2 regions of the Lactiplantibacillus sp. YT640 genome follow, and region 1 is predicted to be linked to the other one. Evidence: riboswitches for the same ligand, from Rfam matches in the RefSeq annotation. Region 1 holds a riboswitch; the other holds the start of a gene.

Evidence for each region. Region 1 has a riboswitch for preQ1 ahead of ACOV1R_RS05105 (nucleoside hydrolase). Riboswitches for the same ligand answer to the same signal wherever they lie in the genome.
Region 2: it holds a riboswitch for preQ1, as region 1 does, so the genes downstream of both, ACOV1R_RS08190 (QueT transporter family protein) here and ACOV1R_RS05105 (nucleoside hydrolase) in region 1, are expected to answer to the same signal.

The regions. Positions count from the first base shown of each region.
Region 1 covers NZ_JBMNVY010000005.1:11,629-19,219, reverse strand. The annotation lists gene ACOV1R_RS05125 (AEC family transporter) at 1-227, opposite strand, end outside; gene ACOV1R_RS05120 (YczE/YyaS/YitT family protein) at 296-973, opposite strand; gene ACOV1R_RS05115 (cation:proton antiporter) at 1,169-2,335, shown strand; gene ACOV1R_RS05110 (dihydrofolate reductase family protein) at 2,399-2,938, opposite strand; PreQ1 riboswitch class I at 3,295-3,339, shown strand; gene ACOV1R_RS05105 (nucleoside hydrolase) at 3,360-4,340, shown strand; gene ACOV1R_RS05100 (ECF transporter S component) at 4,337-4,888, shown strand; gene ACOV1R_RS05095 (ABC transporter ATP-binding protein) at 5,116-5,796, opposite strand; gene ACOV1R_RS05090 (ABC transporter permease) at 5,811-6,878, opposite strand; gene ACOV1R_RS05085 (YagU family protein) at 7,051-7,554, shown strand.
Region 2 covers NZ_JBMNVY010000009.1:56,207-63,797, reverse strand. The annotation lists gene ACOV1R_RS08200 (proline iminopeptidase-family hydrolase) at 1-766, shown strand, start outside; gene ACOV1R_RS08195 (peptide ABC transporter substrate-binding protein) at 783-2,408, shown strand; gene ACOV1R_RS08190 (QueT transporter family protein) at 2,608-3,114, opposite strand; PreQ1 riboswitch class I at 3,123-3,168, opposite strand; gene argF (ornithine carbamoyltransferase) at 3,223-4,245, opposite strand; gene ACOV1R_RS08180 (acetylornithine transaminase) at 4,238-5,407, opposite strand; gene argB (acetylglutamate kinase) at 5,404-6,150, opposite strand; gene argJ (bifunctional glutamate N-acetyltransferase/amino-acid acetyltransferase ArgJ) at 6,166-7,374, opposite strand; gene argC (N-acetyl-gamma-glutamyl-phosphate reductase) at 7,405-7,591, opposite strand, start outside.

The DNA.
Region 1 (7,591 bases):
ATGATCACAATTCCAGCAATGACCCGGGCTAACATTTGCAAGCGGTCGGCTGAAAATGTCTTTTCAAAGGCTTGAATAATCAAGCAAGGTGACACAATGTATAACAGGATGTTGGTTAAATCAGTTGAAGTCTGGGCATGCATGAAGCCGAGCTTGTTAACGAGCAGGCCGACGAGCATGAGAATGAACATCAAAATGATTTGACTAGTTAGTTGCGTTAAATTCATTTACTTCAGTCCAATAAATTAGAATACTCTCATTATTGAGGCTTGGCCTGAACTTTGTCAAGATTCATTTAGGCCGGATGATGCGCCTGGACAATATCCACGTGATGTTTGAGATGGGGAAAAACATGATGATCAGACCACCCCATGATGGCACCTTGAGCAATTAAGGCAAAGGCCGTCCCGAAGCCAATGGCACGCAAATGACCTGTGGCGAAGAATGAAACGACGATAATCGTCAGAGGTGGCAAATAACTGGTCCACTGGGCAATGATAGCGGAACCATGTAAAAACCGAAAGCGTAAGATGTACGATAAATCATCGTTCGGATGCTGAATTAAATTACAACGCTGGTAAATCGAGACGGCGGCCGCAACGCCTAATAGTCCAAGCACGTTTAGAATCAAGCGTGGCAACAGGGGCAGGGCGGGAATCTGTAGCCAATCCCAAAAGTAGCCGATAAATTGGACCAGGTAACTAAAGGGCACGATATAGAGCAAGTTGGAGATAAACCGACGCCGATCAAAGTGACCTAACAGAAGTTGGTTGAGAATCGTGACAACCACACCGTACATTAACAAGGTGGTTCCTAATGAAATATGGGTCCAGTCAGCTAGATTAACGCTGGAGCCAGTCCAGACGGCACTGCCTAGGCTGGTGGCGATGGTGAGCGCGTTGGCAGCAGAATTCAGAATAATGGAAAAAACTAAAAAACCAAAACGTTGACGAAAATCAGGAATGTTCAACACGACTAAGCGACCTTTCAGTTAACAGTATATGAGTTATTATAACCGCTTTCATAAGTAGATGTCACGGCTAGACTTGTAAAAATATGCTATACTAATTGCACAATAGATTTTACGGTTGAAGGACACTTCAAGAATTCGGACTACTTTTGGGTTGGGTAGTCAGAGCTTGCGGTGCCCTTTTTTAGGAGGTTTTTAATGGATTATGTTGGTAGTTTAGCGTTGATTTTAATTGTTACGGCGGTTGCGGGGCACCTGAGTGTCCGAATGGGCTTACCCGCGGTGATTGGTCAATTGTTAAGTGGAATTGTACTTGGCCCAGCCGTATTAGGTTGGGTCTCAGCAACAAGTTTTATCAAAGACTTCGCGGAGCTTGGCGTGATTATTTTAATGTTCATGGCCGGTTTAGAGAGCGATTTGAAATTGCTGAAGAAGTATTGGCGTCCTAGCTTGTTAGTTGCGGTCCTGGGGGTCATTCTACCCGTTGCGGTGATTGACTGGTGTAGCCAACTATTTCACCTTAACGCCACTGAAAGTTTGTTCTTGGGCGTAACCTTCGCGGCCACATCGGTTTCGATTTCAGTCGCGGTTCTCAAAGAGTTAGGCGCCCTCGATGGTAAAGAAGGGACGACGATTTTAGGTGCAGCGGTCGTTGATGACGTCCTGGCTGTTTTGATTCTGAGTTTGATGATCAGCTTATTTGGCAGTGAAGTCAGTGGTGGCGGTAGTCATGCCTCAACCAACTTGGGACTCTCGCTGGCGATTCAGTTGGCGTTCTTTGTGGCGCTGTACTTTGTGGTCAAGTGGGTGGTGCCACATTTAATGGCCGTGGGGAATGCTCTACTGGTTCCAACCTCCATCACGCTGATGTCACTAGTGATTTGTTTTGGACTCTCATACTTAGCGGACGCAATCGGTTTAAGTGCTGTGATTGGCGCGTTCTTTGCCGGTATCGCCGTTGGTCAGACGGACTATCATGAAGTTATCGATGAGCATATTCAACCCATTGGTAATGCTGTATTTATCCCAGTCTTTTTCGTTAGTATTGGGCTGAATATGTCATTCAATGGTTTCTTGAACGATTTTTGGTTCATCGTTGTGATTACCGTTGCGGCAATTGCCACTAAGCTCATTGGTGCCGGGGTCGGCGCACGGTTAGCGGGTTTTAATTGGTTAAGCGGCTATGAGATTGGCGCCGGCATGGTGTCACGTGGGGAGATGGCCCTGATCATTGCACAGATAGGTTATCAAGGTAAATTACTATCAGATGATCGTTATTCGGCAGTCATCACAGCAATCATTTTAACGACGCTGATTGCACCGCTATTACTTCGTCAGGCGGTTAAACGCCAACGTGAAGCTTAAAGCAATTGAAAATCCCAACTTGTTTGCGTGTTGCAAACGGGCTGGGATTTTTTAATCACGACATTATTCAGTTGTTAAACGTTGATAGTGGACTTCGGCGAGCTGACTATATCGATTGGTGTCAACTAATTCAAAGCGCTGTTGCTGGTCAATTGCTTTAAATAAGGGAATGCCGTCACCCAAAATGACTGGTGCAATCTGGATGTAGAGCTCATCAACTAAATCCGCAGCTAACAGCGGCATTAAGACGCCAGCACCGCCAACAATCCAAATGTTTTGGCCAGCAGTACGTCGCAAGTCTTCGACGATCTTCGTGACGGGGGTGTTGGTGAACTGGGTACGTTCATCACCGGTGTGGGGGTGGGAAGTCATGACAATATTGTGGGTCGCCGGATTATATGGATTAATGAGTTGATCAGTGGTTTGTTCCATCGTGTATTCGTAAGTATGGCGGCCCATGATGGCGGTATCAACTTGCTGCATAAATGCTTCGGTGGGGGCATCGTTGGCACCAGCTGTTTTGAACAGCCAGTCCAGCCGATTATCCTTAGTGGCTAAACAACTGTCAATTGAAATGGCCCCATAAAACTGAACTTTACGCATGATTCGACACCTACTTTATCTTTAGTAGTCATATTGTACCATGTTTTCCGGTCATTCACTTGCTGAACTCCGGTAAAAGTTCAGTAACATAATTAAATAATTGGTTCGAAATGGGAGGTGGGAAACTACTTAAGGTGTCGCTGGGAGCGTATGAATACTGCAAATAATGATGTTGCGGGGCTAATGGGGATGAGTATTTACAGCGGGTTAAGCAGGTCGTGGTGATCATTGTCGGAGAAGTAGCATGCGGCAATCAAGATGTGAGTCGGAGTAACGATTGGTGGTTTTCAAGGGCCCCACCGTCCGCTATAATTGGATTAGCATTTCATCACATACAGTTTGGCCTAATTAGGCGAGCTGGCCTGGTTCGTAAACTTCCCAGGATAAAAAACCAAGAACTTCAGTTATCGGAGGTAAGAGAATGAATGCGACGCGTAACGTTATTATTGACTGTGATCCCGGGATCGATGATAGTTTAGCACTATTATTGGCTCTTAAATCACCGGCACTTAATGTGATTGGGATTACAATTGTTTGTGGGAACGTGCCAACCCATATCGGTGCGGAAAATGCACTGAAAATTTTAGATTTGGCTGACCGATTGGATATTCCAGTCTATTTGGGCGCTAATCGCCCATTAGAAGTCGCCTACACGAGTGCGCAAGACACCCACGGCGATGATGGTTTAGGGAATAGTCAGATTCCAGCGGTAACGGCGGTACGACCGATTCAAGATGCCGCTGGTTTTATTGAAGAGACGCTGATTGAAGCACCTGATACTTCGATTTTAGCGTTGGGACCGTTGACGAACATTGCAACGGTACTGCAACGTGATCCACGCTTATTTGAACAAGTCGATCAATTTACACTGATGGGTGGAAGTTATCGGAGTCACGGTAATTGTTCGCCAGTGGCTGAATACAACTTCTGGTGTGACCCGGATGCGGCCAAGGTCGTCTTTGACTTGATGCCTGTTCCCATTCAGATGGTTGGTTTAGACGTCACGCGTAACATCGTGTTGACACCCAGTTTATTAACGTATATTAAAGACGTCAATCCAGCAATGGGGGCGTTTATTGAGAAAATTACAACCTTTTATTTTGACTTTCATTGGGAATATGAACGGGTTATTGGTTGTGTGATCAATGATCCGTTGGCCGTGGCCGGAATGCTTGACCCAACGATTCTGAGTGGCTTTGAAAGCTACACGACGGTTGTGACGGATGGTGTCGCGCGTGGGCAGTCAATCGTGGATGATCATGATTTTTGGCACAACACACCCAATAGTCAAATCATGACGAAGGTTGACGTCGTAGCTTTTTGGCGGTTGTTCTTAACGACTGTGGTCGGTGCGGCTGATCCTGATTTAACGCAAGTCTTGCACCAATTGGTGAGTGCATGAAGAGAATAAAAACGCGGGCAATTACGTTATTGGCGCTCTGCATTGCCCTGAATATTGTTGGCAGTAACATTGCCTTGATGTTAAAATTACCGATTTATTTAGATTCAATTGGTACCGTTTTGGCTGCTGCTGTGTTTGGACCACTGGGTGGAATGTTGGCCGGGGGTGCCACCGGAGTTATCGTGGGTGCGACGACAGACCTGTACTCGCTGTTCTTCATGCCCGTTCAACTGCTGACTGGGTTAGTTGCTGGTCTGCTATATCGGCGAATCAAGCCGGGCACGTGGCGGTCAAATTGGTGGCTAGCTGGTGTTATTTCACTTCCCGGAACACTTTTATCCACGGCGATTACGGTCATCTTATTTCATGGCATCACGTCGTCTGGTTCGAGCATGCTAGTCCAATTATTATTAGGTACCGGTATGGGCAAAGCGATGGCCGTCTTCTTGATACAAGTGGGAACGGATTATTTAGATCGGTTTATCACAGTGTACGTGGTCGCACTTGTTTACCGCGCATTGCGATATAAATTGCCGCAAGCTAATTAGTTGAACGGATGACTTGGTGTCGGATGACTAAATCTAAGCATGTTTACGCTAACTCGCACTTTTTCCAGCGGGCCGAAGCAGGCTGTCTTTGAGCTTGGTAAACTCTAGCTTTCGATTTGTAGTACCTGATAAGTTGTGTGAATATGAACAATAAAAATGACCTCGCAGGAATATTATTGCGAGGTCATTTTTGTTGTTATGAGGTTAAAGTGCAGTGGTCAATATCGCTACGAATCGCGGCGACTCATCTTACCATCTTCAATTTGATAGACCACGTCACAGTCATCAATTAGCCGCTGGTCATGGGTCACCATTACGATGGCCTTTTGGTGCTGATGAGCTTCGTTGGCGAGGCGCTTGACGACGTCGATGGAGCGGGGCGTGTCCAGGCTGGCGGTCGGTTCGTCTGCGAGAATGACGCTTGGATCATTGTAAAGAGCGCGGGCGATGGCAACACGTTGGCGTTCACCACCGGAGAGGTCACTTGGGTAGGCATCCCGAACTTCAGTAAGGGCTAACTCTGCTAGTAATTCATCGGTGCCTGCTTGATCAAATTTGCGCCGGGCCATTTTATCGACGAGCTTGAACTGTTCACGAACCGTCAGGAATGGAATCAGATTGGAACTCTGCAAGATAAAGCCAATTTCATTGAAACGGTAGGCTAAGCGCTGTTTTTCCGTTTGATTCGATAGTGGTTGTCCGTTCAGAATAACTTGACCACTTGTTGGCGTTTGTAAACCGGCAGCAATCGTCAAAAAGGTGGATTTACCTGAGCCAGAGGGGCCGATAATCGCGACGAATTGGCCAGCACTGACTTCGAAATTGGCATCAGTCAAAGCGTTAACAGCGGTATGACCGTGACCAAATTGTTTATTAATATTTTGTAAGGCTAAAACTGGTTGACTCATTGATATCATCCTCCTTATCCAATGGCAACGACGGGGTCAATCTTGGCGACAGTCCGCCATGAGAGTAAGGCACCGACGACTGCAGCTAACAAGAGAGCCACACTATAAATACCAAATTGTGGCCAGTCAGTGGCGAATGGTAATCCGGCGGGCATGATTTGCGCGAGGCCTAACGTAATTAGAAGGCCGATGCCGATACCAATGATTGCCATGACGACACTTTGGGTGAGTAGGGCAGCCAAGATGTGTTTGGTACCAATACCTTGTACTTTTAAGACCCCGAACAAGGCTTGTTTTTGAAGGGTCAGAACGAACATGAAAATTCCAATCACGGCTAGGGCAATTGCGAACAAGAAGTAAATCATCGTGTTGAGTGTCAACTGCTCAGCGCTGTATCCTGGTAATTTTTCAATAAACGTGACAATTGATAAACGTTGCATGTTGCCATGATGTTGAGTCTTGAAATGACTCTTTTTAGTCACAAAGGCGTTGACCGGTTGTTGATCGCCACTGGTGATGGGATTACCTTTGAGACGATTGAGCGTGGCAACGTCCGTGTAGACCGTTGGCGCAATACTATAGGTACTAGCTTTGAAAGTACCGACGATCGTTACCTTTTGATCAGTGGTCCCAATGCGAACTTTCTGACCAATCCGATAGCCTTTGTCTTTTAATCCCGCGGAAATCAATAATTGATTCTTGCCGTTGATTCGGTGTCCTGAGATGACTTTTGGCATCAGAAAACTATCGCGAGTGGTCCCAAAAGCGCTAGCGTTAGTCTTTTGACCATTACTGGCAGTTCGTAAAGTACCGGACAGACTAGCTAAGGGTGCGACGTCCTGACCTTTGATTCGATCTTGGTCTGCTAGTTTTAATTGGGATGCTGACAGTGTCTGATTCGCATCTTCGTTCAAATAAACTGTTTGAGCATGCCACTGGTCAACAGCCTGACGATTACCATTGGATAACCCGTTAGCAAGGCCCGCTAGCATAAAGACGACGAGGGCAATTAGTAGCAAAACCCCGCTAAGTAGCCCATATCTGAGTTTTTCGTGGGCCATTTCTTTTAAGCCTAAATACATGTCAATTCCTCCCTTTTAATTTCATTTATCAAGTGATAAATCAATGTGGTAATCGTATCACGTTCATTTTTGTAAATCAAATTTTTTATTTAATTACCAGGCTAAATTATTTCGAAATGGGTACCAAGGCTGGTATGATTAATTTATTGAATAGAGAGGCAGGTAATTATTAATGGTGAACAAGCAATTCAATCATCGGGCCGCAGTTATTGCTGGTGTGACTGGTGGTGTGATTTCTGGTTTAGTTAAGTTAGGGTGGGAGAATATCTTACCGCCACGAACGCCACAGCGGGATCAAACGAATCCCCCACAACAATTATTGCAACAAATTGGGATTCCCGCCAGCGTTACGCATGCAACGTATTCATATTCTGGTCATGATTTACCAGGTGTCAGCTATGTCATGCATTTCGGATTCTCAACGACGTTTGCTGTGGCCTATAGTTTATGGGCTCGCAAGCACCCCCGGGCAAAAGGTGGCAGCAGCGCGTTGTATGGGTTAGGTATCTGGACAGCCTTTCACCATGGTATCTTGCCAGCACTGGGGACCGTTCCCGCTGCGAAGGATCAACCAATGACCGAACACGTGTCAGAAGCCATTGGGCATGTTTTATGGATGTGGACCGCTGATTGGGTTAGTGCCGCTGTCTATGACCGGATGACCCGTTCCAAATAGCGGTTTAAATCGGTTAGTGAGTGACGACATGATGAGG
Region 2 (7,591 bases), on a different contig from region 1:
TGAGCTAGGTGAAGAAAATTTTCAAATCAGCATGTATGATCAATTAGGCTCCTTTTACTCAGATCAACCTGACTTTTCAAGGCCTGAAAATCAACAGTTCTTGTCTTTGGATTATTATTTGTCTGAATTAGAAGAAGTCCGCCAGCAGCTCGGACTCGAAGACTTTTACTTACTTGGTCACTCGTGGGGGGGCTTATTGGCTCAAGAATATGCTCTGAAATATGGTCAGCACCTCAAAGGCTTAATTATCATGAGTATGATTGATAACATCGCTGAATACACACCACACGTCAATAAATTGCGCGAACAAACGTTAATAGCGAGCCAAGTTAGCTATATGCAAGATATTGAAAACGCGGAGGCCTTTGATGATCCAGAATACAAAAGCCTTGTCACGACTCTCAACCGGCACTTCGTTTGTCGTCATCCGGAAAATGCGCCTCGTCAATTAGTCTCAACACTAGCTACCCCTGTTTATAATTATTTTCAGGGCAATAACGAATTCGTGATGGTTGGGGCATTAAATGGCTGGGATCAACGTGCAAACCTCCATAAAATCATGACACCTACTTTACTCACTTTTGGGGAATACGACACGATGCCGCTATCAGTTGCCCGGCGTATGCAGCGAACTCTTCCAAAGGCACGGTTAACTTTAACGCCAGATGGTGGTCATTGTCATAGTGTAGATAATCCCACCGCTTTCTTCCATAGCTTGAGACGCTATCTCACCGATGTCGAAACCAATCAATTTACAGCATATTAATTGAGGAGGAACGCTAATGTTGATGAAAAAATTGACAACTATTAGTTGCCTTTTACTAGTACTAAGTAGTCTAACCGCTTGTGGGCAAGCACATGCCAATGTCACAACCACCAGGAAAACCCTGCATTTGATGCAGGATAGTGAATTAACCTCATTGGATACCTCAAATACAGCCACACTTACACAATGGAACGTCTTACAACAATCCATGGAAGGCCTCTATCGCATGAACGCTCAGAATAAAGTGGTCGGTGCAATGGCCACTAAAGTCGTTAAACCAACAAATCATGGCAAAACCTACACCTTTCACTTACGACGAAATGCAAAGTGGAGTAATGGTCACACCGTCACTGCCAAAGATTTCGTAACAGCTTGGCAACGCTCTGTCAGTGCCACTTCTACCTCTGGTTATAGTTACATATACGAAGGTATCAAAAACGCTGCTCAAATTTCAGCCGGACATAAATCTGTTAAATCATTGGGCGTTACTGCAGTGAATAAGCACACTTTAAAAGTTACGCTCAGCCACGCCATGCCATACTTGAGTAAGATGCTCACCATGCCCGCTTTCTTTCCCCAGGATCATCAAGTGGTGTCCAAATACGGGAAAGATTACGGAACTACTAGTACAAAAATGGCCTACAATGGCCCGTTCGCCGTTAAAGGTTGGAACGGGACTAATGATTCTTGGAATTTGTTAAAAAATACATACTATTACGATAAAAGTGACATCAAGTTAAATAAAATAACAATGCAAGTTGTCAAAGACTCCACAACTGCCCATAATCTCTTCTCACAAAATAAATTAGATGACGCTACTGTCACCGGCGTCACCGCGCAGGGTGTTCAAAATGACTCGCATCTGAAACACGTCAGTAAAGCTGGCACTTATTATTTACGTCTCAACATGCAAAAAAATCGGGCTTTAAACAATCAATATTTACGTCAAGCCTTGAATCTTGTGCTTAATAAAAAAACACTCACCAAAAATATTTTGAGTGATGGTTCAACACCTGCTTACAATTATGTCACACCAGGTTTAACCACCGATCCCACTACGGGCAAGGATTTTGGTACTGAAACTCAAAGCACCTACCGACACAATGTTGCTAAAGCACAAGTATTATGGAATAAGGGTCTCAAGCAACTTGACCGTTCTTCTGTAACATTAAAGCTAGTTAGTGATGACACGACGGTCGCTAAGAATATTGACCAGTTTGTTCAAGCCGCTGTAGCACAAAACCTGAAACATGCCAAAATGTCAGTTTCAGCGATACCTTCAAAGGCCTCCGGCGAAGCAGTTACTAACGGAAATTACGATTTGACTTATACACTCTGGCTAGCAGACTACGCGGACCCGATTTCCTTTTTCGACATTCTGACAAAGAACAATCCGCAAAACTACGGGCACTATGATGACACTGTTTTCAATCAACAAATCACCGCTGCACACAACCAGAACGCAACTAACACACAATCATACTGGCAAAATATGAGAACTGCCGCCAAACGTCTCAACCAAACAGCAGCAGTCGTACCGCTTTACAACATGACTGAAAGTCACCTTGTAAATTCTAATTTAAATGGTGTCAGCTATCATGCGGTTGGCGAAAACGATTATACGCGTGCTTACTTCAAATAATTGTCTGGGTTCTGAAATAAACATCAGTCATTATGCACTATATCTGCCCATAATGAACTCTCATCGCCAACTTCACTATGAGTCGATTAGATTATTTTGTTCAACTGACATCGTAATGACTCGACAAAAAAACCATTATTTCAATGACTCATCCTTCATCGAAATAACGGTTTTTAGTCTGATTTGTAAAAATCACACCCTACTGAATCCGGTCACTAAAGTGCAAGACCCGATCCAAGCTGTACATAATTGGCGCGGTGATACTCATGATAATCAACTCTGATAAAGCAGTTGTTAGATACGTCGGCCAGAAAGCGACGCCGCTACTCATCATGGTAATCATCAGTGCGATCATAAACATCGAAACGGTGAATAGCGCGATATTCAGTAACATCCGTTGCCAAACCGTCTTCAACTTAGGGGCCAACCACGTCAATACCAGCAGGGCTAATAATGATTGGCCGCCACCAAAGAGAACGTTGAGGAGACTCGCACCGGGACCAAAAGCGTCAAACAAAATAACGCCAGCAACAATTCCCCAAATATACTTGCGATTGAACACGGCTAAGTGGTTCAACCCTTCAGAAACGCGGAATTGAATTGCGCCCGATGCTAAGCTAAAAGCTGCGGGGCCTAGGCATAGTACAACATACATTGCAGCGACTAGGGCGTTGATAATCCATGGTCGAATTTTTGATTGTGTCATTCGCTTAATTCCTCCTAGTTTTTTTAACGTGGGATGGTTACGAACCACGTATTGATTGAAACAAAGCGAATATAATCGTAGCACGCTCTAGTAGTTCCCGCAAGCTTGCTAATTGAAAATGCTGGTAGGAATAAATAAGTTACCTAATGTAGCCGCCATTACCGCCTTAATTGCTGGCATCCGGTTGCCGGCCTCTTCAAAGACGACCGCCTGCTTACTCTGGAAGACATCATCCGTAATTTCAAACGCCGTCATTCCGTACTGTTCGCCTAATTTGGCTCCCAGCTGCGTCTTTAGATCGTGTAGTGCTGGTAAGCAATGCATGACAATCGTCGATGACTTGCCAGTAGCTGCGAGTAACGCAGTATTAATTTGAAACGGCAATAGTTGCTTGATCCGCTCACCATAGTCGACCTGCTCGCCCATTGAGACCCAGACATCCGTATAAAGCGCATCAGCCTGAGTAACGGCTTGTTGCGGATCAGCCGTAATCACGACCGTGCTCCCAGCTGCCTGCGCATACTGTTGGGCCAACGCGACCACTGCTGGGGCTGGCTGTAACGCTACCGGGGCCCCGATAGCGATATTGATGCCGAGCATCGCTCCCGCCACAAGTAAACTATTAGCCATATTATTGCGACCATCACCAACGTACGCTAACGTCAACCCTTTTAAATGACCAAAATGTTCCTTTAATGTTAAAAAATCCGCTAAAATCTGCGTCGGGTGCCACTCATCGGTCAATCCGTTCCAGACTGGCACACCACTATAGGTCGCTAAGTCTTCGACCGTGCTTTGTTTAAAGCCCCGAAATTCAATACCATCATACATGGACCCCAGTACTTTCGCCGTATCAACAACTGACTCCTTCGTCCCGAATTGGATGTCGTCCTTACCCAAAAACTCTGGATTCGCGCCCAGATCATTAGCCGCCACAGTAAACGCAGAACGTGTCCGTGTCGACGTTTTTTCAAACAGCAACGCAATATTTTTTCCTTGTAAATAAGGGTGTGGGATATGGTGTGCTTTAAGGGTCTTCAAGTGACTAGCAAAGTCAATTAAGTAAGCTAATTCTGTTGGTGTATAGTCGATTTCCTTCAAGAATGACCGACCTTCAAATTGATTATTCATTCGTCGTGACCTCCGTTGTCAAAGTTGTCAGTACCTTTGCAATCAAGGCAATCCCAGCTAATAAATCGGCCGGTTGCATCACAATTAGGGGTAACAAACGTAACGTATTATCGCCAGCTGATAACGTCAATAAGCCTTCTACTTGTAGCCGGGTAATGACTTGATTAACCGGCATTTGTTCATCTAAGTGGATTCCAATCATTAGGCCCTTCCCCGTGATTTGTTTAACTACCGGTATCGGTTCGACTTGAGTCGCTAGGGCTTGCCAGACAAGTTCGGCATGGGCCCGAACCGTCGTTAACAGCGCCGGTGTTAATTGGGTCAAGACACGTTTTGCCGCCGCCATAGCAACAGCATTACCGGCGAACGTCGAGCCATGGCTGCCCGGACCAAAGGCAGTGGCTAATTGCCGCCGACCAACCATTGCCCCCACTGGCAAGCCATTCGCTAAGCCCTTGGCGACCGTGTAGATATCAGGATCCAGGCCGTAACCTTCATAGGCCATCCGGTAACCAGTCCGACCGATTCCCGTCTGCACCTCATCAATAATCAACAAAACACCCGTTGCTTGGCATTTCGCATTAACCGCTTGTAACCAAGCTGTTTGTCCCGCAAAGACGCCGCCTTCACCTTGAACGACTTCTAAAATAACGGCCGCCAACTCTGGTGTGATTTTGTCCAAAGCCGCGTCGTCATTATAGGTTGCAAACGTGATGCCAGGCACTAATGGCGCATAGCCAGCCTGAATATGAGGATTGCCCGTCATCGACATAGCGCCATAGGTTCGACCGTGAAATGAATGCTGAAAAGCTAAGATGCCGGTTTTACCCGTGTACTTCCGTGCGAGTTTTAATGCAGCTTCATTGGCTTCGGTTCCGGAATTTGCAAAGTATACGAGTCGCTCTTCACCATTCGCTAACAGGCCGGCAACGGCATCTTGTAATTCATTTTCGTATAAATTCGACGTATGCCAGATATGCGTCAACTGCTGGGTGACGGCCGCCTGAATTTGTGGTTGGTGATACCCAAAGTTGCAGACCCCGATTCCCGCCGTAAAATCTAAATACGTCTTGCCATGATTATCAGTCAGATGAACGCCCTGACCATCCGTAATGGCAAATGGAAAACGTTGATAGGTTGGAAACACGTGTTGCATGGTCATACGGCCACCTCCTGAATAATTGCGGTTCCTGGTTGATCGATTGCATTCGTAATAATAGCCTGCTTGACTCCCGTCTGAATCGCGGCAATTGCAGCTTGAACTTTGGGTTGCATTCCCGCGGTGATCACAGCTGTTCGAATCAATTGCTGAGCTTGTTGTGGCGATAGTGATGTCATCACATTACCGTGATGTATAATTCCCGGGACATCGGTTAGCAAAACCAATTTTTCAGCATGTAGTTGTTGGGCTAGCACGGTCGCTGCCATATCCGCATTGACATTGAGCCATTGTCCCGTCTCGGTTAAGGCTAAAGGGGCCAAAATACCGATATGATGAGCCAACAATTGCATTAATTGCACTTGATTGACAGCGGTGAGCCGGCCGACATACCCTAGCTGTCGATAATCAATCAATTCACCAGTTAGTAACTGATTATCCGCCGCATTGAGCCCCAACACAGGTAGGTGATGTTGCGTTAATTTTGCAAGTAAGGCTGGTTGCGCATCTCCTAGCAGGGCCAACTTGGTGAGCACTAAGGTCGCCGCATCCGTCACCCGCAACCCGTTCACCTTATGCACGGGCAAAGCAAGCTGAGTCGTCAGTCGATTGATCATTGGCCCCCCACCGTGTACGATCAGAATCTGATAATGCTGTTGGTACCACTGTGCGATTTGGTCAAAGAAAGTGGTGCTCAATTGGCTAATCGCCTGGCCCCCAATCTTAATTACAATTAATTTTGTCATTTTCACCACCTCCGTTTAAGTATGATAGCTCGCGTTAATTTTGACGTAATTGTAAGTCAAGTCACAACCCCAAGCCTGACCACTTGCTGTACCGTGATGTAAATCAACATCGATCATAATCTGGTTATCACGTAAGGTCGCCTGCACCGCTGCCATATCAAAGTCAACGGCCAGACTTTGTTGAACAAGTAAAACGCCGTTCATTTCAATATCGACCGTCGCCACATCGATGTCTGCATCAGTGGCGCCAATCGTGCTAATGATTCGCCCCCAATTCGGGTCTTCACCGAAAATGGCCGCCTTAACGAGGTTAGAGCCAACAATTGCTTTGGCGATTTGCTGACCATCAAACGTTGTAGCGGCGTGGACCACATTACATTCGACTAACTTGGTCGCACCCTCACCGTCAGCGGCAATTTGCTTGGCAAGTTGGCCTAAGACATAGTGCAACGCCTGATTAAAAATATCATAGTCGGTGGTACCCGCTTGTAAACTCGGATTATCTGCCAGACCATTCGCCAACGTGACCACCATGTCATTAGTAGACGTGTCACCGTCAACAGTAATCTGATTGAATGTCTGATCAACGTTAGTACTTAGCATGTCCTGTAAAACTGGCCCGTCTATTTGGGCATCGGTGGTGACAAAACCAAGCATGGTTGCCATCTTGGGATGAATCATTCCAGAACCTTTGGCAAAACCGGTCAAGGTAACTAACTGGCCGCTGAGTTCACACTGCACACAGACGGTTTTGGGATGCTGGTCTGTCGTTAACACGGCGTAGGTCACCGCGTCACTCTTCGTTGGTGTCAATTGCGGCAAGCCGTTTTTGATTTTATCCATGGGTAACTGAGCACCAATCAGCCCAGTTGAAGCAACGCCAATCAAGTTCGGCGCCACGTTTAGTTTATTCGCTAACCAGGCTTGTTCTTGCAGCGCATTCTGCCACCCCTGCTCGCCAGTACAAGAATTGGCGATTGCACTATTCAGCAGCAGTCCCTGTAATTGGTGGCCCTGGTCGATCATCTGTTTAGTTAACTTAGTTGGTGCTGCCTGAAACTGATTCGTCGTATAAGTTCCAGCCGCACTGGCAGGCACTTTTGAAAATAGCCAACCAAAATCTTTTTTATGACGACGAAGACCAATATGAATGCCATCACTGTAAAAACCTGCCGGCCACTGAAAGGCAACCGTTTCAAACTTCGTATTCGTTAAAACTTGCATCTGCATAACTTCCTCTCTTATTGCACCTTATCAGGGAAATACAGGTAACGTCGGTAATCCGGCCGTAACCGCGAAATCAAAATAGCGATTAAAATTCTGAACGGCCTGCCCCGCAGCACCTTTCATCAAATTGTCAATGACGCTCACAACCACGATGGTGTTCGTGACCGGATTATAATCAACGCCTAACGCACAGTTATTAGACCCAACAACGTCC